Regions from separate parts of the Streptomyces sp. NBC_01717 genome, predicted to be linked through region 1. Evidence: riboswitches for the same ligand, from Rfam matches in the RefSeq annotation. Region 1 holds a riboswitch; the other holds the start of a gene.
What was found. A riboswitch is a leader RNA that binds a small molecule or an ion and turns the genes downstream of it on or off. The one in region 1 is predicted to bind cyclic di-AMP.
Positions count from the first base shown of each region.

Region 1 (14,491 bases):
GACGCCGTGGGCGTTGAACTCGTAGTTCTTCAGCTGGATGGCCTCTTCCAGCGCCTGCCGCCGTTTGGTGCCGTCGGCCGTCTCGCTGCGGCATGCGGCGAGGCCGCCCGCGATGTCGTCCTCCTCGCTGTACTCGTCGAGTCCGAGCGCCTGGAAGATCGGGCCGAACTGGTCGCGGCTGAGGTTGGCGCGGTCGACGATCTGCTTGCCGACCGGCGCCCGCTCGGCGGTGTACGAGTCCAGCAGCCCGGGCCCGGCCTGACCACGGATGACCATGGCGAGCTTCCAGGCCAGGTTGTACGAGTCCTGGATCGAGGTGTTGGAACCGAGGCCGTTGGACGGCGGATGCCGGTGCACCGCGTCCCCGGCGCAGAAGACGCGCCCGGCCGAGTAGGTCGTGGCGTAGCTGTGGTTGACCGTCCACAGCGAGCTCGACGTGATCTCGACGGGGATGTCCCGGTCGCCGATGAGGTCGTGGACGATGTCCCGGGCGGTCGCCTCGTCCATCTCGGGCGGGGGCTGGTCGATGTCGTATCCCCACACCAGCAGCCATTCGTTCCATGGCCGCACCATGCGCACCAGGCCCATGCCGATGCCGCCCATATGGGCGCCGGGACGCATCACCCAGTACAGAACGCTCGGGCGGTGGGCCACGTGCCGGGAGAGATCGGCCTTGAAGGTGATGTTCATGCTGCCGGCCTTGCCGCTCTGCCCGGCGATCGGCAGCCCGATCTGCTCGGCCACACTGCTGCGGCCGCCGTCCGCACCGATCAGATAGCGGGCGCGCACCGTGAACTCGTCTCCGCGCAGCCGGTCCCGGAGCCGGGCGGTGACTCCGTCGGCATCCTGTTCCAGGCTGAGGAACTCCGTGTCGAAACGGACCTTGGCGCCCCGCTCCGCGGCGTTCTTCACCAGGATCGGTTCCAGATAGGTCTGCGGAAGGTCGATCATCTGCACGGGGCTGGCGGCACCGTACTCGGTCGCCGCGTGCGGTCCGGTGCCCCAGCTGCGGATCCGGCCGATCTCCTCGCCGGCCAGGGCGGTGCACAGGACGGTGTCGCCCATGAGCTCGGCGGGGCTTCCGGCCGCGGTGGCTTCGGCGTCGACACCGAGGTCGCGCAGCACCTCCATGGTGCGCTGATTGGTGATGTGCGCGCGGGGGGTGTTGGCCAGCCAGCCGTACTTGGTGACCAGCAGGGTGCGGATGCCGTAAGTGGCCAGAAGCAGGGCCGCGGAGCCGCCGGCGGGGCCGCTGCCGACCACAAGGACGTCGGTGTCGTAGGAGTGGGTCGATTCCATGGGACTGCTCCTCGTCAGCTTGCCGGTGCGTCGGCGATGTGGGCGATGCGGAAGGTGAACTGCAGGCTGCGCCACTCACCGTCGACGGCGCGGCCGTCCGGGGTGGGGCCGGTGCGGGGCGCGAAGTCGATGACGAGGCCCTCCTTGACGCCGAACACGGTGTCGGAGTCCAGGTAGGGGCCGCCCTTCACGAACAACTGGGTGACCAGGCGCCGGTGGCCGGGTGCGGAGATCATGAAGTGGAGGTGGGGAGCGCGGTACGGATGACGGCTGACGGCCTGGAGCATCTGCCCCACCGGACCGTCGTCCGGGATCGGATACTCGGCCGGCAGGATCGTCCAGAAGCGCAGCCGTCCCTCGGCGTCCGTGCGCAGGCGTCCTCGCAGCACCGGGCCTTCGTGCTCGGGCAGCTGGACGTCGTAGAACCCGTCCTTGTTGGCCTGCCACACATCCACGACGGCGTCCGGCAGTGGGTGGTCGTCCGTGTCGGTGATGCGGATGTCGGCCCACAGGGGAGTGCCGGCGACACCCCGTGAGATGTCGGCGCCCTGCGCGGTCTCCGGCGGGCCGTCCGTGTAGAACGGTCCGAGCACCGCTGACGGTGTGGTCTCGGGGGTGCGCGAATTGGTGAGCAGGTCGACGATGCTGGAGACCCCGAGCGTGTCGGACAGCAGCACGAACTCCTGACGGGTGCTCGTGCAGATCTGACCGGTGCGGGTCAGGAAGTCGATGGCGTGCTGCCACTCCGATTCGGTGACGTCGTTGCTTGTCACGAAGTGGTGCAGGTGCCGTACGAGGTCACCGAGCAGCTGCCCGACCCGCGGGTCCGGTGCGTCGGCGAAGCTCGCCACCACCTGCTCGGTAAGGCGCTCCAGGTCCGCAGGCGCCCCGAGTGCCGGGGGAGCCTGCACCGCGGGAACTGCCGGACGGCGGCCCCGCCAGGCATCCTGCAGCAGGCTCTCGATGCCCTGGTACGTCAGCTCCCGGGGGTTCGGGTACGGCGTGGCGACGGCCAGCCGCGCGGCCTCCGGCAGATCCGCTTGCGCCATGCCCAGCCGGTCCAGCGAGGTGGGGCCTCCCACGGAGGCGATCAGGTCGAACACCCCGCTCGGGGCGTCTGCCACACCCAGTGCCTCGGCGATCCGGCTCATGACGTCCCTGGCCGCAGGGGCGTTGTAGGCCATGGCGTGCGGCAGGATCACCGTGTGTGTTTCGGCGTGCGGCAGGCCGAACGTACCGCCCAGTGTGTGGCACAGCTTGTGGTGGAGTCCCATGCCGACGGAGGCGAGGCAGGTACCGGCCAGCCATGCGGCATGGAGAAGGTCGGCACGTGCCGCGGTGTCGGACGGCTCGGCGACGAGAGCCGGCAGGGCGCGGGCGATCCTGCCGACCGCGTCGAGCGCCATGCCGTCGATCACCGGGTTCGCCTGCGGCGAGTACAAGGCCTCCACTGCGTGGGCGAGGGCGTTGACTCCGCTGGTGACCGACATGCCCACCGGCAGGTCACGGGTGAACTCGACGTCGTAGACGACGGTCTCGGGCAGAATCGCGGGCGAGGACTGGGTGACCTTGCGTCCGCCGTGCGTCTCACCCAGCACGGGGGTGACCTCGGAGCCCGCGTATGTGGTGGGAAGGATCAGCTGCGGGAGATCGGTGCGCAGCGCGAGTGCTTTGGCCAGCCCTGTCGTGGAACCGCCGCCGACAGCCACCAGACAGTCGGCGGAGTGTTCCCGGAGCACGTCGAGCGCTCGCTCGGTCACCTCCACCGGGGTGTGCATCGCGGCACCGTCGAACTCCGCCACGGTGAGGTCTCCGAGGACATCACGCACGCGGGCGGCGGCCTTGGCCACCGCCGGGCCGGCCAGGAGCAGGACGCGGGAGCAGCCGAGCCGCTCGACTTCGTCGCGGACCTGACCGACCGTTCCGGTGCCGAAGATGACCCGCGAGGGGTGGGAGGTGTGGACGAAGTTCCTCATCGCTTTCCGCCTTCGCATGTGCCGTGGGGGTCCTTGGACGTCTGCCACCGAGTGTCGGGGCTGTGGACATCCCGTTTCCTGCACGTTTCGCGCGTATCTTCTGCCGGATCGGCGCGGCGCCATGGTCGTGAGAGGGGCCGCGGACGGGTTTGCGCCACATCGGGAGGCGGAGCAGGGCGCGTACGGTGGGGGCGGGCCGGAGTGAATGCGGCGGCGCGGGACTTGGAATCGAAGGTCAGCAAGCCCGGCGGAAGGCAGCAGGGGTCGTGCCCAGCTTGGCGCGCATCACGCGGGTCAGGTGCTCCTGATGGGAGAAGCCGCAGTGGGCGGCCAGGTCGGCTATGGGCAGCGTTGTGGTGCGCAGCAGCCGACGTGCGTGGTCCAGCCGCAGTTGGAGCAGGAACTGGTGGGGTGACTTACCGGTGCTGGCTCTGAACTGCCTGCTGAACTGGCTCGCGCTCAGACCGGTGACCGAGGCCAACTCGGCTACGGGCAGCGGCTCGGAGAGCCGTGTCTCCATCAACTCACGTGCGGACATGAGCTGTCCGCTCGTCAGTCCTGATGACGCGCTGTCGCGGTCCACGGACCGGCCGGCCGCGTGTGTCCGGGCGAGCTGAGCAGCGAGTGTCCCCAAAAGGTGATCCACGTAGGTACGGGCGGAGGGCTCCCGGAGCCGCACGACGCCGTCCAGAGCCAGGACGAGTTGCTCGATCAGCGGATCGGAGCTGCCCAGCTCCTCGGCGAGTTCCACCGTCCCGCCCTCACCGTGTGCTTCCTGCAGGACCGAGTCGCTGAGATACAGGTGGACGGTGTCGAGTCCCCCTTGGAGCTCGACGTCCAGCGCGCGGCCCGCGGGGTGGAGGAAGATCCCCCCGGCCGGGATCCGCTGGGCCCGCATCGACCGGCTGATGCGGCGCCGGACGGTCACCGGGCCGCCCAGGTGCAGGATCAGCAGGTGGGTGGGTGCAGCCTCGAATGTCGCGTGATACGGCTGTTCCCGCTGGGTGGAGACGTAGGCGTGCTCCCAGCCCAGTCCTGAGCTGGTCCGCTCCGGGCTCACCCCTGGCCGGCGCAGGATGCCGGCGGTGTCGAGGAGCCCCAGCTCAGGCATGGTTTCGCCCGAGGTCGAAAGTCCCATGCGATTCTCCCGTGCGGTCCGCGCCATATCATTTTATTGAATGTTGGATCATTGTGATGTATTCCCTGCCGGGCCGCCAGGGCCTGCCCACTGATCCGGCCGGCCTTCGGCGAGCGTCTGCCTAAGGGCTGTCCCGTAATCCCCGGCGGGCGCGCGACGACGGCCACGGCACCTCGCCGCGTTGTCAGAACGCCCGAATACGACCGGTATGAGGACGCCCCTCCGCCTTGCGATGCACCGCATCCGACGCCAAGCGCCGATCCACCAGGGATTACGGGACAGCCCTTGGTCGCGCGGGTTGCCGTAGGCGGCGGCCCCTTCCGACCTGAACCCGACATCAGCACCCCTGATCACCTCGCGCGTGCTGAGCCGCGCGGGCGGCCGGCAACGGCGCCAGGTGAGGGGCGGGGTGCGCCCCCGCCCCTCACGGTCGACCTCCGGCCGGACCAGACCGGCGCCTCGCGGAGCCGTGCGCTGTCCTGGAGTACTCCGACCGTCGCTCAGCAGCTCACAGGCTTCGTCCAGGAGCATTCGAGGTCGGTGCGCCCGGACTGCGCATCCCTGGCAGTGGGCGTATCGGTCGAGGGACGATCGGACCGGGCCGTACCTTGCGGCTGCTGTGCGCCCTTCACGCTGTAACCCGCGAGCGCCGCTCCGACCGCATCCTCGATGTTCTTGACCGAGCTCGCGACGTAGTTGTTGCTGACGAAGCTGAAGACGAGCTTGCGGCCGTCGGCGTCCGTGACATAGCCGGAGAGCCCCGAGACGCCGGTCAGCGAGCCGGTCTTGCCGTGCAGATTGCCCGCAGCCGAGGTCCCGCACATGCGGGAGCGCAGCGTCCCGCCGGCCATCCGGTCGGACACGCAGGCGATCGGCAGGGCGTCGTACCACTCCTGGAACCACGGTTGATGGCGTGCGGCGACCAGCAGTTCGGTGAACTGCTCGGTGGACACCACGTCCATCCTCGACAGGCCGGAGCCGTCCATCTGACGCAGGTCAGCGGGGTCCAATCCGAGGGTACGCAGGTGGTCAGCGATCGCCGACAGCCCGGCCGACCAGGTGCCGCTGCCCTTCACCTCGTAACCGATGGTCTTGACCAGCACCTCGGCATGGTTGTTGTTGGACAGCTTCAGAAACGGGGTCAGCAGGTCCTTCAGCGGCATCGACGGATGGGACGCCAAAGTCGTGGCACCCTGCGGAACGGCCTTGCCCAGCACCGTCCCCCGGGTCACCTTCACTCCGTGTGCGGCCAGCGCGTCCGCGAAGACGGCGGTCGCATAGCCTGTGGGCTCCCAGACGCTGGTCCACGACGTGGCGGGTGCGCTCTCGACGGGGATCTTGCCGCTGACCACGATGGTGTTGCTGCCATGCATGCGATCGACGGTGATTGTACGACTCTCACCGGCGGCGACCGTGGTGGCACGGTTGTCGATGCGGACGTAGTCGTTGGACGGGGTGGCTTTCACCGCGGGCGCTGCGCCGGGCGCGGAGCCCGGGGTCACCGAGAGGAGCACGGTGCCCGCGTCGTAGTCGGTGTCCGGGGCCACCGTCAGTGGAGAGATCTGCGACGAGTAGTAGGCGGACTCGTCGTCGGCCGCCCAGGACGCGCCCAGCCGGTTGCTGTCGAACCGGGTGTCGTCAGCGACCAGTCGGCCGGTGATCCGGCGGATCCCGGATGCGGCGACCGTGGCGGCCAGCCGGTCGTAGTCCTCGGCCAGCATCGTGGGGTCGCCGGTGCCGCGAAGATACAGGTCGCCCTGGATCACGGACCCGTGTCGGGAGCCGTCCGCGAGTACATCGGTACTGAACCGGTAGTCGGGGCCGAGCAGCGCCATGGCCGCGGTCGACGTCAGAAGCTTCGTACTGGATGCGGGGACCAGACGCCCGTCGCCGTTGTGTTGATAGAGCGTCTGCCCGGTTTCGGCGTCGCTGACGACGACTCCGACCTGGGCGCCGTTCAGCCGGGTGTCGCTGAGGATGTGGTCAAGGGTTTGCGACAGGCCGGGCGCCGGGGTGTCTGCCCCGGCCGGGGCTCCTGAGGTGGCGGTGAGAGTCAGGCTCGCGGCGACGGCCCAGAGCAAGGCCCGATGGCGGAATCTTCGGTGAATCGTTGGCATGCGCATGGAAAGAGATCATCAGGCATCCGGATCCTCGGCGGAAGGCCTACGTCGTTCGGATCCGAGGGCGGCCGGGCCGGGGTGCCAAGGCGTGGCGGTGGGCCGGAGCTGTACTCCTGTCCGCCTGCCCTGGACGACCTTCAGCGGAGGTCCTTCTTCCTGGCCCGTGCCCAACGATGGTCTTGGACGAGCAGCGTCACAGGCTTCTCGGCTGAGCGAAATCAGGGGGGGTGTCGCTGGTTGCCGGGCGGGGACTTCGCCCCCGCCCGGCATGGTTCAGCGCACGTCCTTCAACTTACCGTCTGTGGTGAGTTGCAACGCCCCGGTCAGGGCTTGGTCGCAGCCGTCTTCGGCCTGTTTCAGAGTGATTGTGTGTGAGGCGTTCAGGATTGGCGTGCCCGAATCGTCCGACAGCCGAAGTGTCACACGTGGTGTCCGGTCGTTGAAGCTCTTCGGGAGATCCACCGAGACGTGCACCTGGTCGCCGTACACCCGCAGTGCACCCGTCGTGCAGTGTTTTGCGGCGCACAACCGGTACGTGGTGGCCGTGTCGTAGGGCAGGGATTCGGCCCGCCAGGACACGCCAACCGTCGGGATGAGGTCGAGCGCTGGGCACGGTTCCGGACGCCCACCGCAAGCAGTGAGCGTGGCCAGGGCTGCGAGTGTGACCCCGGCGCAGCGCAGTGCGCGGGTCAATACTTCTTCACCAGGCCGGGCAGTGCGTCCTCGGCCAGCTTGATGTCGGTAAACAGAATCCGGGCCTCGGACTCATTGGCGGCCTCGGCCGGCCCGAGGTCGGGCGCCGGCGGCACGGCCGACGCTGACACTGGCTCGGTGTCCGCCTGTGCTTCGTAGTTGGCCGCTGCTGCGAAGCCACCGGTGAGGGTCAGCACCAACATGGCGGCGGCGGCCCGTTGCCCACTTCGCCATCGGGGTCTTCGCCTGTTGTGTACGTTCGTCGGCGGCATTGTGCCCCTCCCCAATTTGTCCCGAGCAAGATCGCTGGGAGCATGAGTATGCAGGAGTCCCCAGCGTTCATGGACAGGTCAACTGAAGAAGCGACACCGACCTGAGAGGGCGTTTGCGCAGGTAAGTTCCAGAAGGCGGCTTTGCTCATTGTCCTTCTTGCTCAGGTTCGGGGAGTACGCGAACTTCGTCGCCTCCTGCCGTGCAGGCCCTGCAGTCCGTTTCGCTCGCTTCTGTCCGACGCCCGATGGACCCTGATCGAGCCGCCCCTGACGGCGTGGCGGAAAGCCCGGCTCCAGGGCCTCGGCGTGAAAGCGAATGAGTGGGTTCACGGCACTGCACCACGTCAGAGACACCACCTTCGCCGAGGACGCCTCACAGCTCCGGACGGGCAACGGGCCCCGCGCCATGGCTACCTGGCGCAACCTCGTCATCGGAGCCCTTCTCCTTACCGGCCGCCACGGCATCGCCGCCGCCCTCAGAAGGAACACCCGCGACGCCACCCGGCCGCTGCACATCCTGGACATTCCATGATCAGAAAGCGGTCGAACCGGCTTCACGCCGAGGCCCTGTGTCCGCAACCGGTACAACTTCCCGTTCATGTGGTGAACATGGTGGATCTGGAGGGCAGCTGATCGGGATTCAGGTGACATCGGCTGATTCAATCGGTTCGGAATAGACCTTGCCCCGACTCCGTCACGACGCACCTGATACGCGACGTAATTCTTGCCGGATCGAATCGATTACGAGGGCCGCGCAACGTGGGAACACACCAGGCGCCAAGGGGTGCACGCGAGCGCATGCCGACTTGCAGGGTTTGCTTCAACACGGCGTCTCCTCTGATGAATGGATGGAGTTGGACAGGGTTGTGGTGGAAGGAATCGAAGGGTGGAATGCTTGCCTCTCGACTCCGTGGCACTTCCCCTTCTTCCAGCGGTCGCTGGATCAACGCCAACGCAAGGCGGAAAGTGGGGCGTTACCGTATTGCATCCGGAGCAGGCGTGCGCACTGCCGGTTTCGACGCGCAGGATGAGGACGGATTCGCATGATCAGCCGAGGCACTGACTGCCGTCGAAGGCTGTCCCGCATCGCCGAGCAGAGGCCTCGCTGCATTGCTCCGGCCTGTCGTGCGACCGATTCCGAATTCCTCCGCGAACCGGGCGGGCCCGAGGAGTACTCGTCCGAAGGGGCGAAGAGAAGGATCTTGCGGTGTGCTCCCGCATTGCCGAGAAGCTGAAGAAGGTCGATCCGGCAGCCTTCGAAGGCCGCGTCGGGTTCATCCGGCCGGAGCTCCTCGACCGCCGGCTCAGCGATGGTGATCACGATGCGCCTCGTCCGGACGGCTGGTGTGCGGCAAGCCGGTGACCGGGCGATGGTCGCGCGGCGAGAGCGACGCAGCGACACGATGATCAGCACCCCGGGCTCCCCATGGCCATCACTTCTCTCGTGCTGCCGGACGGCCCCGGCGGGCGGGTAGGGCGTTTGCGCACCGTGACAGCCATGCCGATGGGGCGTACGGCACCTCCTGCGCCCATCGGGACCGTCGTTCGCGTGAGCCTGCGCGCCCCGGCCGGTGCGCGGCCGCTCGTGTGCCGCAGCCGGTGGAGCGCGTGACGCGCTGCCGCATCAGCTGTCGCCTCCCGCGGGGGGACGCCCGTCCCGACGAGTCGATGGACGGTCGCCCGCCCATAGATGTCTTAAATGTCGGAATTCTGGCAATGAATAGGAATTGCTCGCTTTGCCAGTGAATGCATGATCCGCACAGGTCGAGGTCCTGCCTGCCGGGCAAATCGCCCATTTCGGGCCGAGTGGTGAGAGTCACTTTCCCGGCCCGCGGACGCAACGGCGTACCGCTCGGTTCCCTTCCCCGCAAAGAAAGTTGGCTTCGCGGGCGGGTGTGGATTGCGGATAATTCCCCGACTCGATCTTGTAAATGAATTGTGATCGAAAAGTGGGGGCTTGTTCAGGTCGGAGTTTCTCGCTTACGGTCACCGTCAATCCGGATGGAACGCCGAATCCTGCCGCCGTCCGGGAATCCGACCACCCACGTACGGCAGGAGCGGGGGACCCAGGTAAGCAGCCGATCCGGTATCCGGAACGGCTAGGGGTGAAGCCGTATTCCCATACGGCCAGGCAACTCCAGCCTGAACCCGACAGCTCACCTCGTAGGCGACGGAGAGGAATGCATCATGCCCGCAACGGGTAACCACCGTCGTCGTAAGTCCAGTTCGCTGAGTCGCGGTTTCATCGCCGTGACCGCGGGCGGAGCCGCTCTCGCACTTCCTGTGATCGGTGCGACCACTGCTTCGGCAGCGCCGGCACAGTCCGTCGCCACCGTCACAAAGACTGTGGCGCCCGCTGTGGCCCCGGCCAAGGGAATTTCCGCTGTGAAGGCCACGCCCTCCGTCTATTCCGTGATAGCCGGTGACACTCTTTACAAGATCGCCACTGGACATTCCGTGAGTGGTGGCTGGCAGCAGCTGTACCAGGACAATCGCGAGGTCATCGGAGCCAACCCCGCCCTGATCAGCCCGGGCATGAAGCTGACCCTCGGTGCCAAGGCTGAGACCCCGGCTGTCGAGTCCAAGCCCGCCGCGAGCAGTGCCACTCCCGCCGCCGCGAAGCCCACGACGTACACGAACGACCTCGACGGCTGGATCAAGGAGTCGCTGGCTGTCATGGCGCAGCACGGCATCCCCGGCAGCTACGACGGCATCCACCGCAACATCATGCGCGAGTCCTCGGGCAACCCCAAGGCCATCAACAACTGGGACTCGAACGCCGCCAAGGGCACGCCGTCCAAGGGGCTCCTGCAGGTCATCGACCCCACGTTCAAGGCCTACCACGTGTCCGGCACGTCGATGGACCCCTACGACCCGGTCGCCAACATCACGGCTGCGTGCAACTACGCCGCCGCCAAGTACGGTTCGATCGACAACGTGTTCGGGGCGTACTGACGCCCGGTTGCGTTGATACCGGTTCAGGAGTGACGGGTGGCGAGGGTCCGAGGGGGCCTCGCCACCCGTTCCTGTCTCTGCTCGATGGATTCACATGTCGACCGCCGCGATCAGCAGGGGCGCGGGGCGACGATCAGAAGTCGATCCGCATGACGGCCCGCCTGGGTGTGGGCCTGCTCACCTCGACGAACCCTGCGTCGGCGAAGACGTCACGGCTGCCGACGTGGAGTTCGCCCCAGGTGATTTCCACCCCTGGCCGCGTGATCATCGGGTAGCCCTCGACCGCGCGGGCCCCGCGGTCGCGCGCGAAGCCGATCGTGGCGCGCGCGAGTGCGTACGTGATGCCGCGCAGACGGAAGCCCTTGCGGGTGACGAAACAGGTCACGGCCCAGACGCTGTCGTCGGTCCTGTCCTCCTGCCGTCCGGTCCAGGGGACGCGGGCGCGGAGCAGGCGGGGGTAGGACGTCCGGGGCTCGATCGCGCACCATCCGACCGGCTCGTCGTCCAGATAGGCGACGAGACCGCTTGTCGAAGGCGCACCGGCATTTCCGCAACCGGTCTGCTCACGCAGGCGCTCGGCCCGTTCGGCCAGGGGGACCGAACCCCACTGGGAGCCCGTGATCTTGAAGCGCTGGCACTGGCACATGGACGGATAGTCCGTGGTGCCGAAGATCGTCTGCAGGTCGTCCCACGATGCTTCTTCGGCGGGGACGATCGCGAGCTGATCATCCGGGATCGGCTGGGCCATGCCTGGCATCATCACCGCCCCGCCGCTACCGGAACCGGCCTGTCCGAGAGTGTCGGTCTCATCGTGGCGGGTCCTCCCCGACGAGCCCGTCGATGGATTCGCGGATGAGGTCGGCGTGTCCGACATGGCGTGCGTACTCCTCGATGAGGTCGATCAGCAGACGCCGGAGACTGGGTGACTGCCCGCGGGAGTTGGTGAACGCCGCGAGGTGTCCGACGCCACCCTCGGCCAGCGCCTGCCGGACGTTGGCGCGGGAGCGGGCCGCAGTGTCCTGCCAGAGCGCCATGAGTTGCTCGGGGGTGTCCCCGGCGGCCGAGGACCACTCCCAGTCGGGATCGGCGTCCCAGTCCACCGTGTCCCACGGGGGAGCCGGCTCCCGCCCGAGCAGCTTCTGGGACAAGACGTCGTCCTCCACGAGGGCCAGGTGCTTGAGCAGCCCGCCCAGGCTGATCTTCGAGGCGGCGGCCGTCGTCCGCAGGCCGGCCGCGTCCAGACCCGCGCACTTCCACGCCAGCGTCCTGCGCTGGCGTTCCAGGGAACCCACCAGGGTGTCGATCTCGTTGCCCGCGACCGGTGGTTCCTCGAGCAACGGCTCGTTGTTCTCGCTCATGGCGGGCAGGCTACGGCCAATTCCGGTCGATCTGCTTCCGGAATATGGGGAGTTGTTGTCGGAGCGTGAGGAGTCACGATCGAATCCGTCCGAACACCTCATGGGGCTACCGCATCGGCCGTGGATTCCAGCTTCCTCGCCTGATGTTCGCGACCCGTCACCGGGCCCTGCTGCCTGAGTCGCTGCTTGGCGCTCGGCGGCGGTCGAGCGGCACCGAGCCGGGACCGGCCCGCTGTGCGCTGACGCACGGCGTGGTGTGTCCGGGGCGTGCCGTGAGTGGGCGCAAGTTACCCACAGGTATGTAGTGACTTGACACGCAAACGGCAGTAGAACCAGTTTCACTCTGTCGAGAGTGAGGCGTGTCACATGAGTGACTCTACCATGCGTGATGTAGGCCCCAAGGGCGTATCGCGTCGAAGATTCATCACAGGAACTGGTTCTATTTTAGGAGCCGTGGCCCTCGCGGGTCACAGCACCCCGGCCCAGGCCGGGCTCGGTTCCGCAGCCGCTCCGATCGACTCCGGGGCCCATGTCCCGGCCCTCGTGATCGGCACCGGATACGGCGGATCCGTCGCCGCTCTGCGTCTCGCCCAGTCAGGCGTCGACGTGCACATGATCGAAATGGGGATGGCCTGGGACACCGCGGGCCCGGACGGCAAGATCTTCTCCAACACGACATCCCCGGACAGCCGGTCGTACTGGCTCCGCACCAGGACCAAGCAGCCCCTCAGCAACTTCCTCGGTTTCCCCATCGACAAGGACGTCACCCGCAGCACCGGAATCCTCGACGCCGAGGAGTTCGACGGGATCACGGTCTACCAGGGCCGCGGCGTCGGCGGCGGCTCGCTGGTCAACGGTGGCATGGCCGTCACCCCCAAGCGCGAGAACTTCGGAGCCGTACTCCCGTCGGTGGACGCCGACGAGATGTACGGGATCTACTACCCGCGCGCCAATGCCGGCCTCGGGGTCGGCATCATCGATCCAGCCTGGTTCGAGACCGCCGCGTGCTACCAGTACGCCCGGGTCGGGCGTAAGCACGCCCAGCGTGCCGGCTTCCCGTTCGTCTTCGTGCCCACGGTGTACGACTGGGACTACATGAAGCAGGAGGAGGCCGGAACCGTTCCCAGGTCGGCGCTGGCCGGCGAGATCCTGTACGGCAACAACTACGGCAAGAAATCGCTGCAGAAGACGTACATCGACCGGATCAGGGCCACCGGCAGGGTCGCCATCTCGCCGCTGCACAAGGTCACTTCGGTCGCACCGGTGACAGGCGGCGGCTACACGGTCGTCATCGACCAGCTCGACACCGGCGGTGCCACCACGGCCACCAAGACGGTGACCGCGGACCGGGTGTTCTTCGCGGCCGGCAGCGTGGGCACCAGCAAGCTGCTGGTCAAGCTGAAGGCCACCGGCGCGCTCCCCGGCCTGAACAACGAGATCGGCAAAGGGTGGGGCGACAACGGCAACGTCATGTGCGGCCGGGCCAACCACCTGTGGGACCCGACCGGCAGCCTCCAGGCTTCCATCCCCACGGGCGGTATCGACAACTGGGCCGCCGGTGGTGCGTTCGCCGAGGTCGCCCCGCTGCCTACCGGGATCGAGACGTTCGCCTCGTTCTACCTGTCCATCACCAAGAACCCGAACCGGGCCGAGTTCGCCTGGAACGCTGCGACGGGCAAGGTCGACCTGAACTGGCAGACCGCCTGGAAGCAGCCGTCCATCGACGCCGCCAGGACGATCTTCGACAGGATCAACCAGAAGGAGGGGACGATCTACCGGACCGATCTCTTCGGTACCTACAAGATCTGGGGCGACCACCTGACGTACCACCCGCTCGGCGGCGCGGTGCTGAACCGGGCCACCGACAACTACGGCCGCCTGCACGGCTACTCCGGCCTGTATGTCATCGACGGCTCGCTGATCCCCGGCAACACCAGCGTCAATCCGTTCGTCACCATCACCGCGCTCGCCGAACGGAACATCGAGAAGATCATCGCCACCGACCTGTGACGATCAACGGCCGGGCAGCGCGCACACGGTGTCGAGGCCCAGCACATGGTTGAGCCGGCCGAACGCCAGCCATGATCCGATGCTCATGCTCAGCTCCACGATCTCGAGCTGGCTGTAGTGCGCGCTCATCCGGGACCAGAACGTTTCGTCGAGGTTGTGGTGATCGAGGGCGTACCGCTCGGCGTATTCGGCGGCCAACCGGGTCCGGTCGTCGAAGACGTCGGTGGTACGCCACTGGGTCACCGCGTCGGCGAAATCCTCCTCGACCTTCACGCCGTCCCGTTCGGTCCGCCAGTCGAGACAGAAGACGCACCCGTTGATCTGGGCGATCCGCAAACGCGCGGCTTCGAACTCGCGTAGTCCCAGGGTCGTATGGGCGTACACCGCCAGCGAGAAGTTCGATGCGGCGATCCCGATCCCGGGCACCATCTCGCCCCACACGTACTCGATCGCGTCCTTGCCGTCGGGGATGTCGATGTTCATGGTTCTCTCCTTCCGAGCCTGCCGACTGCGGGGCGCAGCGGGACGTCGAGCGCGTCGTAGAGTCCTGGTTCCGCGTTCACGAGCCAGTCGATGGCGTTCACGAGCCGGCCCACCGCGGTGGCGTTCCCGCCCGCGGATCTGTTCTCGCCCTCGTCGGTGGCTTCGACCGTGACCTCGATGCGCGGGC
Region 1 is NZ_CP109178.1:8,278,159-8,292,649, forward strand. Features, by position in the region: gene OHB49_RS37465 (FAD-dependent oxidoreductase) at 1-1,299, opposite strand, end outside; gene OHB49_RS37470 (maleylacetate reductase and hydroxyquinol 1,2-dioxygenase domain-containing protein) at 1,314-3,275, opposite strand; gene OHB49_RS37475 (AraC family transcriptional regulator) at 3,511-4,413, opposite strand; gene dacB (D-alanyl-D-alanine carboxypeptidase/D-alanyl-D-alanine endopeptidase) at 4,914-6,536, opposite strand; gene OHB49_RS37485 (hypothetical protein) at 6,807-7,226, opposite strand; gene OHB49_RS37490 (hypothetical protein) at 7,223-7,423, opposite strand; gene OHB49_RS37500 (hypothetical protein) at 7,815-8,030, shown strand; gene OHB49_RS37505 (hypothetical protein) at 8,706-8,861, shown strand; cyclic di-AMP (ydaO/yuaA leader) riboswitch at 9,496-9,683, shown strand; gene OHB49_RS37510 (transglycosylase SLT domain-containing protein) at 9,686-10,453, shown strand; gene OHB49_RS37515 (GNAT family N-acetyltransferase) at 10,587-11,201, opposite strand; gene OHB49_RS37520 (DinB family protein) at 11,260-11,811, opposite strand; gene OHB49_RS37525 (GMC oxidoreductase) at 12,193-13,821, shown strand; gene OHB49_RS37530 (carboxymuconolactone decarboxylase family protein) at 13,825-14,304, opposite strand; gene OHB49_RS37535 (NAD(P)H-dependent amine dehydrogenase family protein) at 14,301-14,491, opposite strand, start outside.

Region 2 (14,491 bases), 2.7 Mb from region 1:
TGTCAGCAGCAGGAATGCCATCGCGGCCGCAGCGGACGCCATCTTCACCACGGTCACCACGTACACCGCGAGGTCGATGCGGTCCCGGGGGAAGACCCCGACGAGCAGTGCGAACGGGCTGGTCAGGTAGGTGCCGAGATCCGGCAGGAAGCTGGTGCCGTACGCGGACGACCAGTTCAGGAACAGGCCGCCGTCGCCGCGCCCGTGCAGCAGGTCCCAGAGCCGGGTGTGGAACGGCACGAACTGATTGCCTAGATCATTGACGCTCCGGGTGCGCGGCCCGAACGGAAAGCTGCGGGCCCTGGCGTCGCCCGCGCACACGGTGGCCGTGGTGATCAATGCGGCGAGCGTGGCCGCGGCCGTGCGGGGACGGAAAGTCGGCATACGGACGAATATCGCAGCCGTGAAAGTGATGAGCAGTACGGAACCGTCATTCAATAGTTCAATTCACCTGATGGTTGCTCACTGTCCATGTCCGGCCTGCATGTCTGACGTACCGACAGGGTGAGATGCTCCTGTGCTGATCTCGTTAGTAGTGCCTTGTTTCAACGAGGAGGAGATCCTCGAACGCTTCCATGCGCGTGCCACGGACGAAATGAGCCGGCTGGCGCACGAATTCCAGATCGTCTACGTCGACGACGGCAGTGCTGACCGCACGCTGCCGATCCTGGAGGAGCTGGCGGTAGCCGACCCGCGGATCCGCTATCTCTCCTTCAGTCGCAACTTCGGCAAGGAAGCCGCCATGCTCGCCGGCCTCCAGCACGCCGACGGCGATGCGGTCGTCATCATGGACGCGGATCTCCAGCACCCGCCCGAGCTCGTCGGCCGCATGCTGGAGGAGCACGCCCACGGCTACGACCAGGTGATCGCCCGCCGTAACCGCAAGGGCGACCGCGTCACCCGCACGCTCGGTGCCCGCGCCTACTACTCGCTGATCAACCGCCTGGTGGACGTGGAGCTGGTCGACGGGGTCGGCGACTTCCGGCTGCTGTCCCGGCGTACCGTCGACGCGGTCCTCGAACTCACCGAGTACAACCGCTTCTCCAAGGGCCTGTTCGCCTGGGTCGGATTCCGGACGACGACCTTCGAATACGAGAATGCGGTCCGTGAGAAGGGCAGCTCCGCCTGGACGATCGGGAAACTTCTCAACTACGGACTCGACGGGCTGCTCTCCTTCAACAACAAGCCGCTGCGCGCCGCCCTGTACCTGGGGATGGTGCTGATGTCCGTCGCCTTCGCCTACGCCGCCTGGATCGTCGGAGTCGCCCTGGTCAAGGGAGTGGACACGCCCGGTTACGTCACGCTGATCGTCGTGGTCACGGCCCTCGCCGGGGTCCAGATGGTGATAGTGGGCGTGGTCGGCGAGTATGTCGGCCGCATCTATTACGAGGTGAAGCGGCGCCCGCACTTCTTGGTGAAGGCATCCAATACCGGCGTACCGAATCAGCAGCGGCCGCGGGAGTTCGTACGCCGATGACGGTCACGGCCCAGATGACCCGCTTCGCTCTCGTCGGCGTCGTGAACACCGGTACGTACTACGGCTGCTACCTGGCCCTGCTGACCGTACTGCCGTACCTGGCCGCGCATGTGATCGCGTTCGCGTTGAGCATGACCGGCTCGTTCCTGCTGAACTCGTACTTCACGTACCGGACCCGGCCCACCTGGCGGAAGTTCCTGCTCTTCCCGCTCACCAACGCCGCCAACTTCGTCATCACGACCGGCGGTGTCTGGCTGCTGGTCGACCATGCCGGCTTCAGCAGCCGCTATGCACCGCTGGTCGCGGCGGTGGCGGCCATCCCGATCACCTTTGTGGTCTCCCGCGCGATCATGCTGCGACCGGACGCGAGGCTCAAAGCGGTCGAACGCGTGCGCTGAGCGGACCGAATTCGGCCCACATCCCCAACTCCTGCCGAATCGTTGGTCGAACCAGTGGCCCGGATCACGACCACTGCCTAACATCGATCACCGCAAGGTCTTGTGCACCGCCGCACAATCTCTCCCCGGGAGGCTCCTTTGCACCGCCGCCGTCGCACCGCGCTCGTCGTCTCCGCCGCCATGCTCGTCGCGGCGCCGCTGCTCTCCGCCTGTGGGAACCAGGCCCACCCAGGTGCCGCAGCCGTGGTCGGAGGGGACCGGATCGAGGTGTCCACCGTGCAGGCCCAGGTGGCGGAGGTACGCACCGCGCAGCGCGAGTCCGACCAGTCCGTCCAGCTCATCAACAAGTCGGGGCAGCTCGGCCGGGCCAAGCTGCACGGGATGATCTTCGACCGGATCCTGGACAAGGCCGCCGCGGACGCGGACGTGACGGTCAGCCGCAAGGAGATCCAGGAGATGCGGCAGTCGGCGGCCACCCAGTCCGGGGGAGAGGCACAGCTGCGGACGATGATGCTCCAGCAGAGCTGGGTCGCCCCGGACCAGATCGAGGCCGTCCTGCGCGAGCAGGTCCAGCTGACGAAGCTGGCCCAGGCGCTCGGCGCCGACCTGCAGCAGCCCGCCGGGCAGAAGGCCGTCGGCGACGCACTCACCGCGGCGTCGAAGTCGTTGCACATCGACGTCAACCCGCGCTTCGGCACCTGGGACGACAAGCAGACCCAGCTCGCCAACTACAAGGCCCCGTGGATCACCCAGGTCACCAAGCCCGCCCAGCAGGAAGCCGCAGCAGGCGCGTAGGTAGGTTGGTGGGGTGAACGCTGAAGATCCCGGTCGTATCGTCCTGCTCACCGCCAGCCACCGGGTCGCGCCCGGGCTGCTGTCCTGGCCGGCCTGGCAGACGCTGCAGGCCGCCGACCGGGTGCTCTGCGCCGAGCAGGACCACCCCCAGCTGCCGTATCTGCGCGAGGCGGGCGTCACCGTCGAACACGCCGCGCCCATCGCGCAGGAGCTCGTCGACGCCTGCGCGGGCGGCCGGACCGTCGTGGTCGTCACCGGCGGTGAGGGCAACCAGCCGCTGACGGACGGGCTGGCCCGGCTCGCCGGATCGGGCCGGGTGCAGATGCCGAACCTGGAGCTGCTGCCCGGCTCGTACGATCTGCCGGGCGCCCGCCTCCTCGATCTCGTCCAGGTCATGGACCGGATCAGGGCCGAGTGCCCCTGGACGTCGCAGAAGACCCACCAGGGGCTCGCCAAGTACGCCATCGAGGAGGCGTACGAACTGGTCGAGGCGATCGAGGACGGCGACCGCGACGAGCTGCGCGAGGAACTCGGGGACGTACTCCTTCAGGTCGTCTTCCACGCCAGGATCGCGGAGGAGGACGAGGACCAGCCGTTCTCCGTCGACGACGTCGCGGCCGCCCTCGTCGAGAAACTGATCCACCGCCATCCGCATGTCTTCGGCGACGAGACCGCCGAGACCCCGGAGGACGTGCACGCGCACTGGCTGCGCACCAAGGCCATCGAGAAGCAGCGCGACTCGGTCACCGACGGGGTGCCGCTCGGCCAACCCGGCCTGGCGCTGGCGGCGAAGCTGGCCGGCCGGGTCCGTACCGCCGGACTCGATGTGGCGCTCCCCGCGGGGGACGGCATCGGGTACGAGCTCCTCGCCCTCGCCGTACGCGCGGAACAGGACGGCACCGACCCCGAGGCCGCACTGCGGGCCGCCGGCCGCGCATACCGGGACGCGATCCTCGCGGCGGAGGGCAACGGATAACGTCAGGGGGTGAACGACAGCCCCGCCGACACCCCTGCCGACAGCCCCGCCGACGCTCCTGCGGACGCCCCCGAACTCTTCACATGGGAGTTCGCCACCGACCCGTACCCGGCCTACGCCTGGCTGCGTGAGCACAGCCCCGTGCACCGCACCGCGCTGCCCAGCGGGGTCGAGGCATGGCTGGTGACGCGGTACGTGGACGCCCGGCAGGCCCTCGCCGACACCAGGCTCTCCAAGAACCCGGCGCACCACGACGAGCCGGCGCACGCCAAGGGGAAGACCGGCATCCCGGGCGAGCGCAAGGCGGAGCTGATGACGCATCTGCTGAACATCGACCCGCCCGACCACACGCGGCTGCGCCGCCTCGTCTCGAAGGCGTTCACGCCGCGCCGGGTCGCGGAGTTCGCGCCGCGCGTGCAGGAGCTGACGGACCGCCTCATCGACAACTTCATCGAGGAGGGGAGCGCGGACCTCATCCACGACTTCGCGTTCCCGCTCCCCATCTACGCGATCTGCGATCTGCTCGGCGTTCCGCGCGAGGACCAGGACGACTTCCGGGACTGGGCGGGCATGATGATCCGCCACGGCGGCGGGCCGCGCGGCGGGGTGGCGCGGTCGGTGAAGAAGATGCGCGGCTATCTCGCCGAACTGATCCACCGGAAGCGGGAGAACCCCGGGGACGATCTGATCTCGGGGCTGATCCGGGCCAGCGACCACGGCGAGCACCTCACCGAGAACGAGGCCGCCGCCATGGCCTTCATCCTCCTCTTCGCCGGCTTCGAGACGACGGTCAACCTGATCGGCAACGGGGTGTACGCCCTGCTGCGCAACCCCGAGCAGCGGGAGCGGCTGCAGCGTTCGCTCGACGCGGGGGAGACGGGGCTGCTGGAGACCGGCATCGAGGAACTGCTGCGGTACGACGGCCCGGTGGAGCTGGCGACCTGGCGGTTCGCCACCGAACCGCTGGTGCTCGGCGGGCAGCGGATCTCGGCGGGCGACCCCGTACTGGTGGTGCTCGCCGCCGCGGACCGGGATCCGGAACGGTTCGCCGACCCCGACACGCTCGACCTCTCCCGGCGTGACAATCAGCACCTCGGCTACGGTCACGGCATCCACTACTGTCTGGGGGCGCCGCTCGCCCGACTGGAGGGACAGGCCGCGCTGGCCACACTCCTGAGGCGCCTCCCGGACCTGCGTCTTGCGGTGGAACCTACCGATTTGCGGTGGCGTGGGGGGCTCATCATGCGCGGACTGCGCACTCTTCCCGTGGAGTTCCATCCCGGACATCGCTCCGGTGAAGGTGACACTCTGTCAACTCCGTGACTTTCACGTGATCTGCGCTGCATCGACTTGTGACAAGCGTTCGACTGCCGCTACGTTCACCGTTCGACTCACCAGTCACTTGTCAGTCACACGGAAGGCAACCCCATGGGCTCCGCGAACGGCAGACACCGTCGCCCTCGTCAGGCACCCGCCATCGTCGTCGCCGCAGGCGTCACCGGCTCGGCCATCGCCATCCCGCTGCTCGGCGCGGCCGGTGCGCACGCGGCCGACGCCACGACCTGGGACCGGGTCGCCGAGTGCGAGAGCGGCGGCATGTGGAGTGCCGATCTCGGCAACGGCTTCTACGGCGGTCTCCAGTTCTCGCAGGACACCTGGAAGTCGTACGGCGGCGAGGCGTACGCCTCGCGTGCCGACCTCGCCAGCCGCTCGCAGCAGATAGCGGTCGCCGAGAAGGTCCTCGACGACCAGGGGCCACGGGCGTGGCCCAGCTGCGCGGTGATCTCCGGGCTCACGGTGGACGGGACGCTGCCGGGTGTCGATCCGGGAAGCCTGCTGTCGCCCGACCCGACGGAGAGCGCGGACCCGTCCGACGAGGCCTCGGACGAGGCGAGCGCAGAGGGCGGATCGAAGTCGTCGTCCGCCAAGTCGTCGGAGAAGTCGTCCGGCAAGACGTCGGGCAAGGCGTCCGGTCAGGCATCGAGCGAGCCGTCAGCCGATGTGTCGGATACATCCGGTTCGGCCGACTCGTCCCGCTCCTCCGGTTCTTCCGGCAGCGAGGCGGGCGGTAAGCACCGCGGCGCGCCGGCCCCCGAGGCGGGCCAGGGCATGGGAACGGGCGGTGACCGCGACTCGGGCCGCCATGCTTCCCGCGGTAACGGTGACGGACGCGACACGCGCGACTCGGCCGCGGACGGCACATACACCGTTCGGCCGGGCGACAACCTCTGGGCGATTGCTGATGCACAGAAGGTTCATGGCGGATGGCCGGCGCTCTATGAGGCCAACAAGACTGCTGTCGGCGACGACCCGGATCTCATTCTTCCTGGCCAGAGCCTCGATCTCGGTGTGAAGGCGGAGTGAGACCGGTCTGATCAACAGCTTAAATCACCCCAAAAATAGGGGTAGTTCAGAGGCCTATGTCCACTTATGTGTAAGTGAGACATGGGTCTCTTTGCGTTAATCGGCGTGTCTCGTCTGTCAGGCCTGTCCGCATCGCCCCCCACCTGCGAAAACGATGACCGGCCGGACGTGAGTAGGGGATGATTGTCAGTTATGTCCGTCTTTGAATGTGGGGGTTGCGTGCGTTTACGGTCGGAACCGCTCGCACCGCGGGCCCCATCGACCGTCACGCCGAATCCTGCCGTCGGTCGAAGGGAACAGACGCGTAAAGCGCCGTAGGCAGGAGCGGGGGACCCAGGTAAGCGCCGGGCCCGATGGTCGAAAGACCGTCAGGACCGGCTTGGGGTGAAGTCGCGTGCTAGGACATGCGACCGGGCAACTCACTTGGCCCGAACCCGACAGCTCACCTCGTAGGCGTCGGTGAGGAGAATTTGCATGCTGCTGAACAGCAAGGGCAAGCACCGTCGCCCGTCCAAGGCCGTCCGTGTGGCCACGCTCGCCGGTGTCGCCGGTGCCGCCATCGCCGTTCCCCTGATGGGTGCCACGGGTGCCTCCGCGGCCTCCGTCGCCACGTGGGACGCCGTCGCCCAGTGCGAGTCCGGTGGCAACTGGTCCATCAACACCGGCAACGGCTACTACGGCGGCCTGCAGTTCTCGCAGTCCAGCTGGGCCGCCGCCGGTGGCACGCAGTACGCCCCGCGGGCCGACCTGGCCACCAAGGCCCAGCAGATCGCCACCGCCGAGAAGCTCCTCGACATGCAGGGTCCGGGTGCCTGGGGCTGCGCCGGCGCCGGCAACCTGACCAACGACGGTGTCGACCCGGGTGTCGACACCGGCTCCGCCGCCGCGAAGCCGGCCGCGCCGAAGCCGGCCGAGCACACCGAGGCCCCCACCGCCTCCCGCTCGGACCGCGGCACCGCCCCCGAGGCCGCGAAGACCGTCACCACGCCGACCGGCCAGAAGGTCGCGAAGGGCGACGGCGAGTACAAGGTGAAGGCCGGTGACTCGCTCAGCAAGATCGCCGAGGCGCACAAGGTGAAGGGCGGCTGGCACCAGCTGTTCAAGCTGAACAAGAACATCGTCAAGGACGCCGACCTGATCTTCCCGGGTCAGCAGCTCCACCTGACGAAGTAGTACGAGCCTCAGCAGAAAAGCGCTCTCTCTCCTCCCTGAGCACCCCGACCCGGCGCGGATTCCCCCGTACGCGCCGGGTCGGGGTTTCTGCGCTCACCGTTCAACCGTTGTGGTTACTGCTCAGTAGATTTCTGAACGTTTGCCCGTCTACGGGTGCCCTTGGGTCCTTTTTCGTCCCAGGAGGCGGGCGGTCGCCGAACGCAGTGCGCCAGGGCGGTTAGGCTCTTGGCGCAAGGCCAAAGCGACCCTGCACAACCAGCGTCATATCCCAGAAGGAGATGCCTCGTGCCGTCCATCGACGTCGTCGTAGCCCGGGAAATCCTCGACTCCCGCGGAAACCCCACGGTCGAGGTCGAGGTTGGCCTCGACGACGGCAGCACCGGCCGTGCTGCTGTTCCGTCCGGCGCCTCCACCGGTGCGTTCGAGGCCATTGAGCTTCGCGACGGTGACCCCAACCGCTACCAGGGCAAGGGCGTCGAGAAGGCTGTCCTCGCCGTGATCGAGCAGATCGGCCCGGAGCTCGTCGGCTACGACGCGACCGAGCAGCGGCTGATCGACCAGGCGATGTTCGACCTGGACGCCACCGAGAACAAGGGCTCGCTCGGCGCCAACGCCATCCTCGGCGTCTCGCTGGCCGTCGCCCACGCCGCCTCCGAGGCCTCGGACCTGCCGCTGTTCCGCTACCTCGGTGGCCCGAACGCGCACCTGCTGCCCGTCCCGATGATGAACATCCTCAACGGTGGGTCGCACGCCGACTCCAACGTGGACATCCAGGAGTTCATGATCGCCCCGATCGGCGCGGAGTCCTTCTCCGAGGCCCTGCGCTGGGGCGCCGAGGTCTACCACACGCTGAAGAAGGTCCTGAAGACGAAGGGCCTGTCGACCGGTCTCGGCGACGAGGGCGGCTTCGCGCCGAACCTGGAGTCGAACCGCGCCGCCCTGGACCTCATCCTCGAGGCCATCAAGGAGGCCGGCTACGCCCCGGGCAAGGACATCGCGCTGGCGCTCGACGTCGCCGCCTCGGAGTTCTACAAGGACGGCAAGTACGAGTTCGAGGGCAAGTCCCGCTCGGCCGCCGAGATGACCGAGTACTACGAGGAGCTCGTCGCCGCGTACCCGCTGGTCTCCATCGAGGACCCGCTGTACGAGGACGACTGGGCCGGCTGGAACGTCATCACCCAGAAGCTCGGCGCCAAGGTGCAGATCGTCGGCGACGACCTGTTCGTCACCAACCCGGAGCGTCTGGCCCGTGGCATCGAGGAGGGCTCCGCCAACGCCCTGCTCGTCAAGGTCAACCAGATCGGTTCGCTGACCGAGACCCTGGACGCCGTCGAGCTGGCCCAGCGCAACGGCTTCAAGTGCATGATGTCCCACCGCTCCGGTGAGACCGAGGACACCACCATCGCCGACCTCGCCGTCGCGGTGAACTGCGGTCAGATCAAGACCGGCGCCCCGGCCCGCTCGGACCGTGTCGCCAAGTACAACCAGCTGCTGCGCATCGAGGAGATCCTCGACGACGCGGCGGTGTACGCGGGCCGCTCCGCGTTCCCGCGCTTCAAGGGCTGATCGCAGGCCCGTCACGGGTCAAAGGCACCGGCCTCCGTCCGTCCCCGCACTCGGTCCCGTACCGTGTGCGGGGACGGACGTGCGTAGTGGGGAGGCGGAGACATGGCCGCGAAGGACCGGGACCGGTTCTCCACCGCGACCCGGCTGCGGCTGCTCGGAGAGCAGACCGCCGCTCGTGTCTACCGTTCCCAGAACCGCCGTCAGGCCCGCCGTTCCCGGCTCACGGGCCGGGCCGCTTTCCTCGCCCTGGTCGTCTGCTCCCTGGTGGTGGCGCTCGCGTACCCGATGCGACAGTACGTGTCGCAGCGCGACGAGATCGCCGACCAGGAACGGCTGGCGCAGGAGGCGGAGGCACGCACCGAGGAGCTCCGCGACGAGAAGGCGCGCCTCCAGGACGACGCGTACATCCGGCGGCTGGCCCGGGAGCATCTGCACTACGTCCTTCCCGGGGAGACCGGTTACACCGTGGTCGACCCGGACGCGGCCAAGGAGCGCAGCGGAGGGTCGGAGGAGACCGACCGGCCGTGGCACTCGAACCTGTGGGACGGCGTGGACTCCGCCGACCGCGACTGACCTCTTCTCCCTTTCTCCTGATCCGCTGCGGAACCGCAGTTCAAGCATCCCGAGTAGAACCAAGGCAGGCATGGAAACGCCCCCTCCCCAGACCGAATCCACCACGCCCACCGAGGCGGACATCGCCGCGTTCCAGCAGCAGCTCGGCCGCCCGCCGCGCGGGCTGCGCGCGATCGCGCACCGCTGCCCGTGCGGCAACCCGGACGTGGTCGAGACGCAGCCCCGGCTGGAGGACGGTACGCCGTTCCCGACGACGTACTACCTGACGTGCCCGCGCGCGGCGTCCGCGATCGGAACGCTGGAGGCGAACGGCGTCATGAAGGAGATGACGGAGCGTCTGGCCACGGATCCGGAGCTGGCGGCGGCGTACCGCAATGCCCACGAGGACTACATCGCCCGGCGGGACGCGATCGAGGTGCTGGAGGGCTTCCCCAGTGCGGGGGGCATGCCGGACCGGGTGAAGTGCCTGCATGTGCTGGTCGGGCACTCGCTGGCGGCGGGTCCGGGGGTGAATCCGCTGGGGGACGAGGCGATTGCGATGCTGCCGGAGTGGTGGCGCAAGGGGCCGTGCGTGACGTCGTGCGAACCCGCGGCCGAGGCCGGCACCGCAACACCGTCCGGCGACCCCGGAGCGGGGTCCGGGACGGATTCCCAGGCATCACGACAGGAGCGTCCATGACCCGCGTTGCCGCCATCGACTGCGGAACCAACTCCATCCGGCTGCTCGTCGCCGACGCCGACCCCGCCACCGGTGAGCTCACCGAGCTCGACCGGCGGATGGAGATCGTCCGGCTCGGGCAGGGAGTGGACCGCACCGGCAGGCTCGCCCCCGACGCGCTGGAGCGGACCTTCGCCGCCTGCCGCCGGTACGCGGCCGTCATCAAGGACCACGGCGCGGAGAAGCTCCGCTTCGTCGCCACCTCCGCCTCCCGCGACGCGGAGAACAGGGACGAGTTCGTCCGTGGCGTGCTGGAGATCCTCGGCGTCGAGCCCGAGGTGATCAGCGGCGACCAGGAGGCGGAGTTCTCCTTCGAGGGCGCCACCAAGGAGCTCGCGGGCCGGGACCATCTCGCCAAGCCGTATCTGGTGGTCGATATCGGCGGCGGTTCCACCGAGTTCGTCGTCGGCGACGACCGGGTACTGGCCGCGCGGTCCGTGGACATCGGCTGCGTACGGATGACGGAGCGCCACCTCGTACGCGACGGTGTCGTCACCGACCCGCCCACGCTGGGTCAGATCACCGCGATCCGCGCGGACATCGACGCCGCCCTGGATCTCGCCGAGGAGAGCGTCCCGCTCACCGAGGCCGCCACGCTCGTCGGCCTCGCCGGCACCGTCACCACCGTGGCCGCGATCGCGCTGGGACTGCAGGAGTACGACTCCGAGGCGATCCACCACTCCCGGATCTCCTTCGAGCAGGTCCAGGAGATCACCGGGCGGCTCGTCACCTCGACCCACGCCGAGCGCGCCGCGATCCCCGCGATGCACCCGGGGCGCGTCGATGTCATCACCTCCGGGGCGCTCGTCCTGCTGGCCGTGATGAAGCGGACCGGGGCCCGCGAGGTCGTCGTCAGCGAGCACGACATCCTGGACGGAATCGGCTGGTCGATCGCCTAGTCGAGGCGGCCGGGCAGGGGTGCGTGCGAGCGTGGCCGACAAGGCGCTCATGCGCACTCCCGCCTGCACCTTTGAGCCTCCGTCGGCTCCTCGTGGACCCTTCGCGGACCCCCTCCGGGGACACGCCACGACGAAGTTCGTGAACTTCTTCACAAGGAATTCGGCGCTCCGGACCACACTTCTGCTCCGTACGGGCTTCCACGGCCGCCGAAGGGTCCGCCCGCCGCGCATGCAGGATGGTTTCGGGTGTGTTTCGAGGAGGTGGGCGAAGGGGGTGGTCCACTGTGCTCGCAAGGCTCAACGGCCTGCTCACAAGCGGTGAACAACGTTCGCCGCGGCGCGGGGGTTCCCCCGCGCTGCCATGACCTCGGTCACGTGGGCGGCGGAGTGTAGCAGAGGGTGGGGGATACCTTGTGAAGGGGCTCACGAGCGTGCCCCCCAGGTGGGGTGGATACTCGATGGCATGAGCACCACGGAGCGTCCCAGGATCCTCGTAGTAGGCGGTGGGTACGTAGGCCTGTACGCAGCTCGGCGCATTCTGAAGAAGATGCGCTACGGCGAGGCGACCGTCACGGTCGTCGACCCCCGGTCGTACATGACCTACCAGCCCTTCCTCCCCGAAGCCGCCGCCGGCAGCATCTCGCCTCGGCATGTCGTCGTCCCGCTGCGACGCGTACTGCCGAAGGCCGAGGTTCTCACCGGCCGCGTCACGACCATCGATCAGGACCGCAAGGTCGCCACGGTCGCGCCGCTCGTCGGCGAGGCCTACGAGCTGCCCTTCGACTACCTGGTCATCGCGATGGGCGCGGTCTCCCGCACCTTCCCGATCCCCGGCCTGGCCGAACAGGGCATCGGTATGAAGGGCATCGAGGAGGCCATCGGCCTGCGCAACCACGTTCTCGAGCAGCTGGACAAGGCCGACTCGACGACCGATGAGGACGTCCGCCGCAGGGCGTTGACGTTCGTCTTCGTGGGCGGCGGCTTCGCCGGTGCGGAAACCATCGGCGAGGTCGAGGACATGGCCCGCGACGCGGCGAAGTACTACACGAGCGTGAAGCGCGAGGACATGCGCTTCATCCTCGTCGACGCCGCCGACAAGATCCTTCCCGAGGTCGGCCCGAAGCTGGGCACCTGGGGCCGGGAGCACCTGGAGTCACGTGGTGTCGAGGTCTTCCTCTCGACCTCCATGGACTCCTGCGTCGACGGTCACGTCGTCCTGAAGAACGGCCTCGAGGTCGACTCCAACACCATCGTGTGGACGGCCGGCGTGAAGCCGAACCCGGCGCTGGCACGCTTCGGCCTGCCGCTCGGTCCGCGCGGTCACGTGGACACCTCCGAGAAGCTTCAGGTGCAGGGCACCGACTACATCTGGGCCGCGGGCGACAACGCCCAGGTTCCGGACATGGTCGGCCGCAAGGCCGGCAACCCGAACGCCTGGTGCCCGCCGAACGCCCAGCACGCACTGCGTCAGGCCAAGGTCCTCGGCGACAACGTCATCTCCGGGATGCGCGGCTTCCCGCAGAAGGACTACAGCCACGCCAACAAGGGTGCGGTCGCCGGTCTCGGCCTGCACAAGGGCGTCGCGATGATCGTCATGGGCAAGATGAAGATCAAGCTCAAGGGCCGTCTCGCCTGGTACATGCACCGTGGCTACCACGGCATGGCGATGCCGACCTGGAACCGCAAGATCCGGATCTTCGCCGACTGGACCCTTGGGATGTTCCTCAAGCGCGAGGTCGTCTCGCTCGGCGCCATGGAGACGCCGCGCGAGGAGTTCTACGAGGCCGCCAAGCCGGCTCCGGCTCCGGCCGCCGCCAAGGCCGAGGGCGAGAAGGCCAACGCCTCCTAGTCCACCCGCGGATGCTCGCATCCGCGCAGCTTGTGCATGACCCCGAAGGGGCCGTCCGCCATCCGTGGTGCGGGCGGCCCCTTCGGCGTGCCCGGGAAGGGGCCGGCCTGGCGACCCGGTAAGTGTGTGTGAACTACAGGTATTTTGCCGATCCGTTGCGCCGCTGCGGGATGGCGTTGGCGCCGGAGAGTGTTGAGGGGGGTGTACCTCGTCGTGGCACCACGGGTGCGGGGCGTGGTTCACGGCATGTTTGGGCATGTTCGGGCACGTTGGGAAACACCATCACGGAGGTGTACGCCATGGCAGACGCCGCGTTGCGGCTGACCGCTCTCGCCGAGGAGTTGCTGGGAGAACCCGTCCCGGTCCGGATCCGGGCCTGGGACGGCAGTGAATCCGGACCGCCAGGTGCCCCCGTACTCGTCGTCCGGAACCGCCGCGCGCTGCGCCGGCTGCTCTGGAAGCCGGGCGAACTGGGCCTGGCCCGCGCCTGGGTGGCCGGCGAGCTCGACATCGAAGGCGATCTGTACGAGACCCTGGACCGGATGGCGGGGCTGCTCTGGGAGCGCGGGGCGGACGCGAAGGACACCGTCCACCCGATCCGGGACCCCAAGGTGCGGTCCGCCGCCCGCGGCCTGCTGCAGCTGGCCGGGCCCTGGCCGCCCCCGCCCCCGCCCGCCGAGGAGGTCCGCCGCCGCACCGGCCCCCTCCACACCAAGCGCCGCGACAAGGAGGCCATCAGCCACCACTACGACGTGGGCAATGACTTCTACGAACTGGTCCTCGGCCCGTCCATGGTCTACTCCTGCGCCTACTGGGAGGACGGCGGCAGCCTGGAGGACGCCCAGCGCGACAAGCTCGACCTGGTCTGCCGCAAGCTCGCCCTGAAGGAGGGCGACCGCCTCCTCGACGTCGGCTGCGGCTGGGGTTCCATGGCCATGCACGCGGCCCGCGAGTACGGCGCCCAGGTCACCGGAGTGACCCTCTCCACCGAGCAGGCCGCGTTCGCCCGCAAGCGCATCGCCGAAGAGGGCCTGACGGACCGGATCGAGATCCGGGTCCAGGACTACCGGGACGTCAGGGACGGCCCGTACGACGCCATCTCGTCGATCGGCATGGCCGAACACGTCGGTTCGGTCCGCTACCGCGAATACGCCGACAGCCTCTACGCACTGCTCAGGCCCGGCGGCCGGCTGCTCAACCACCAGATCGCCCGCCGTCCCGAGAAGGACGAGTCCGCGTACCACGTGGACGAGTTCATCGACGCGTACGTCTTCCCGGACGGCGAACTCGCGCCGGTGGGCCGGACCGTCGCAACGCTCGAGGAAGCGGGCTTCGAAGCCCGCGACGTCGAGTCGATCCGCGAACACTACGCACTGACCCTGCGCCGCTGGGTCGCCAACCTGGAGAAGCACTGGGACCGCGCCGTCACCATGACCTCGCCCGGCCGGGCCAGGGTCTGGCGGCTCTACATGGCGGCCTCCGCGCTCTCCTTCGAGCACAACAAGATCGGCGTCAACCAGATCCTCGTGGTGCGTCCCATGGACGGCGGGGCTTCCCGGATGCCGTTGCGCGCCCGCGAATGGAAGGCCTCCGCGGCCGACTGAACGCGTACGGATGCAGAGAGGGCCGGTACCCGCAGCTCCAGCTTGCGGGTACCGGCCCTCCGTATCAGGGGCCGGCCATCAGCGGCTCACTCGCTACTC
Region 2 is NZ_CP109178.1:5,592,842-5,607,332, forward strand. Features, by position in the region: gene OHB49_RS25380 (YfhO family protein) at 1-384, opposite strand, end outside; gene OHB49_RS25385 (glycosyltransferase family 2 protein) at 518-1,477, shown strand; gene OHB49_RS25390 (GtrA family protein) at 1,474-1,875, shown strand; gene OHB49_RS25395 (SurA N-terminal domain-containing protein) at 2,014-2,670, shown strand; gene OHB49_RS25400 (nucleoside triphosphate pyrophosphohydrolase) at 2,684-3,646, shown strand; gene OHB49_RS25405 (cytochrome P450 family protein) at 3,656-4,969, shown strand; gene OHB49_RS25410 (transglycosylase family protein) at 5,075-6,010, shown strand; cyclic di-AMP (ydaO/yuaA leader) riboswitch at 6,311-6,481, shown strand; gene OHB49_RS25415 (LysM peptidoglycan-binding domain-containing protein) at 6,485-7,183, shown strand; gene eno (phosphopyruvate hydratase) at 7,469-8,749, shown strand; gene OHB49_RS25425 (FtsB family cell division protein) at 8,852-9,322, shown strand; gene OHB49_RS25430 (DUF501 domain-containing protein) at 9,393-10,001, shown strand; gene OHB49_RS25435 (Ppx/GppA phosphatase family protein) at 9,998-10,939, shown strand; gene OHB49_RS25440 (NAD(P)/FAD-dependent oxidoreductase) at 11,403-12,788, shown strand; gene OHB49_RS25445 (cyclopropane-fatty-acyl-phospholipid synthase family protein) at 13,088-14,392, shown strand; gene OHB49_RS25450 (ABC transporter permease) at 14,486-14,491, opposite strand, start outside.
Region 2: it holds a riboswitch for cyclic di-AMP, as region 1 does, so the genes downstream of both, OHB49_RS25415 (LysM peptidoglycan-binding domain-containing protein) here and OHB49_RS37510 (transglycosylase SLT domain-containing protein) in region 1, are expected to answer to the same signal.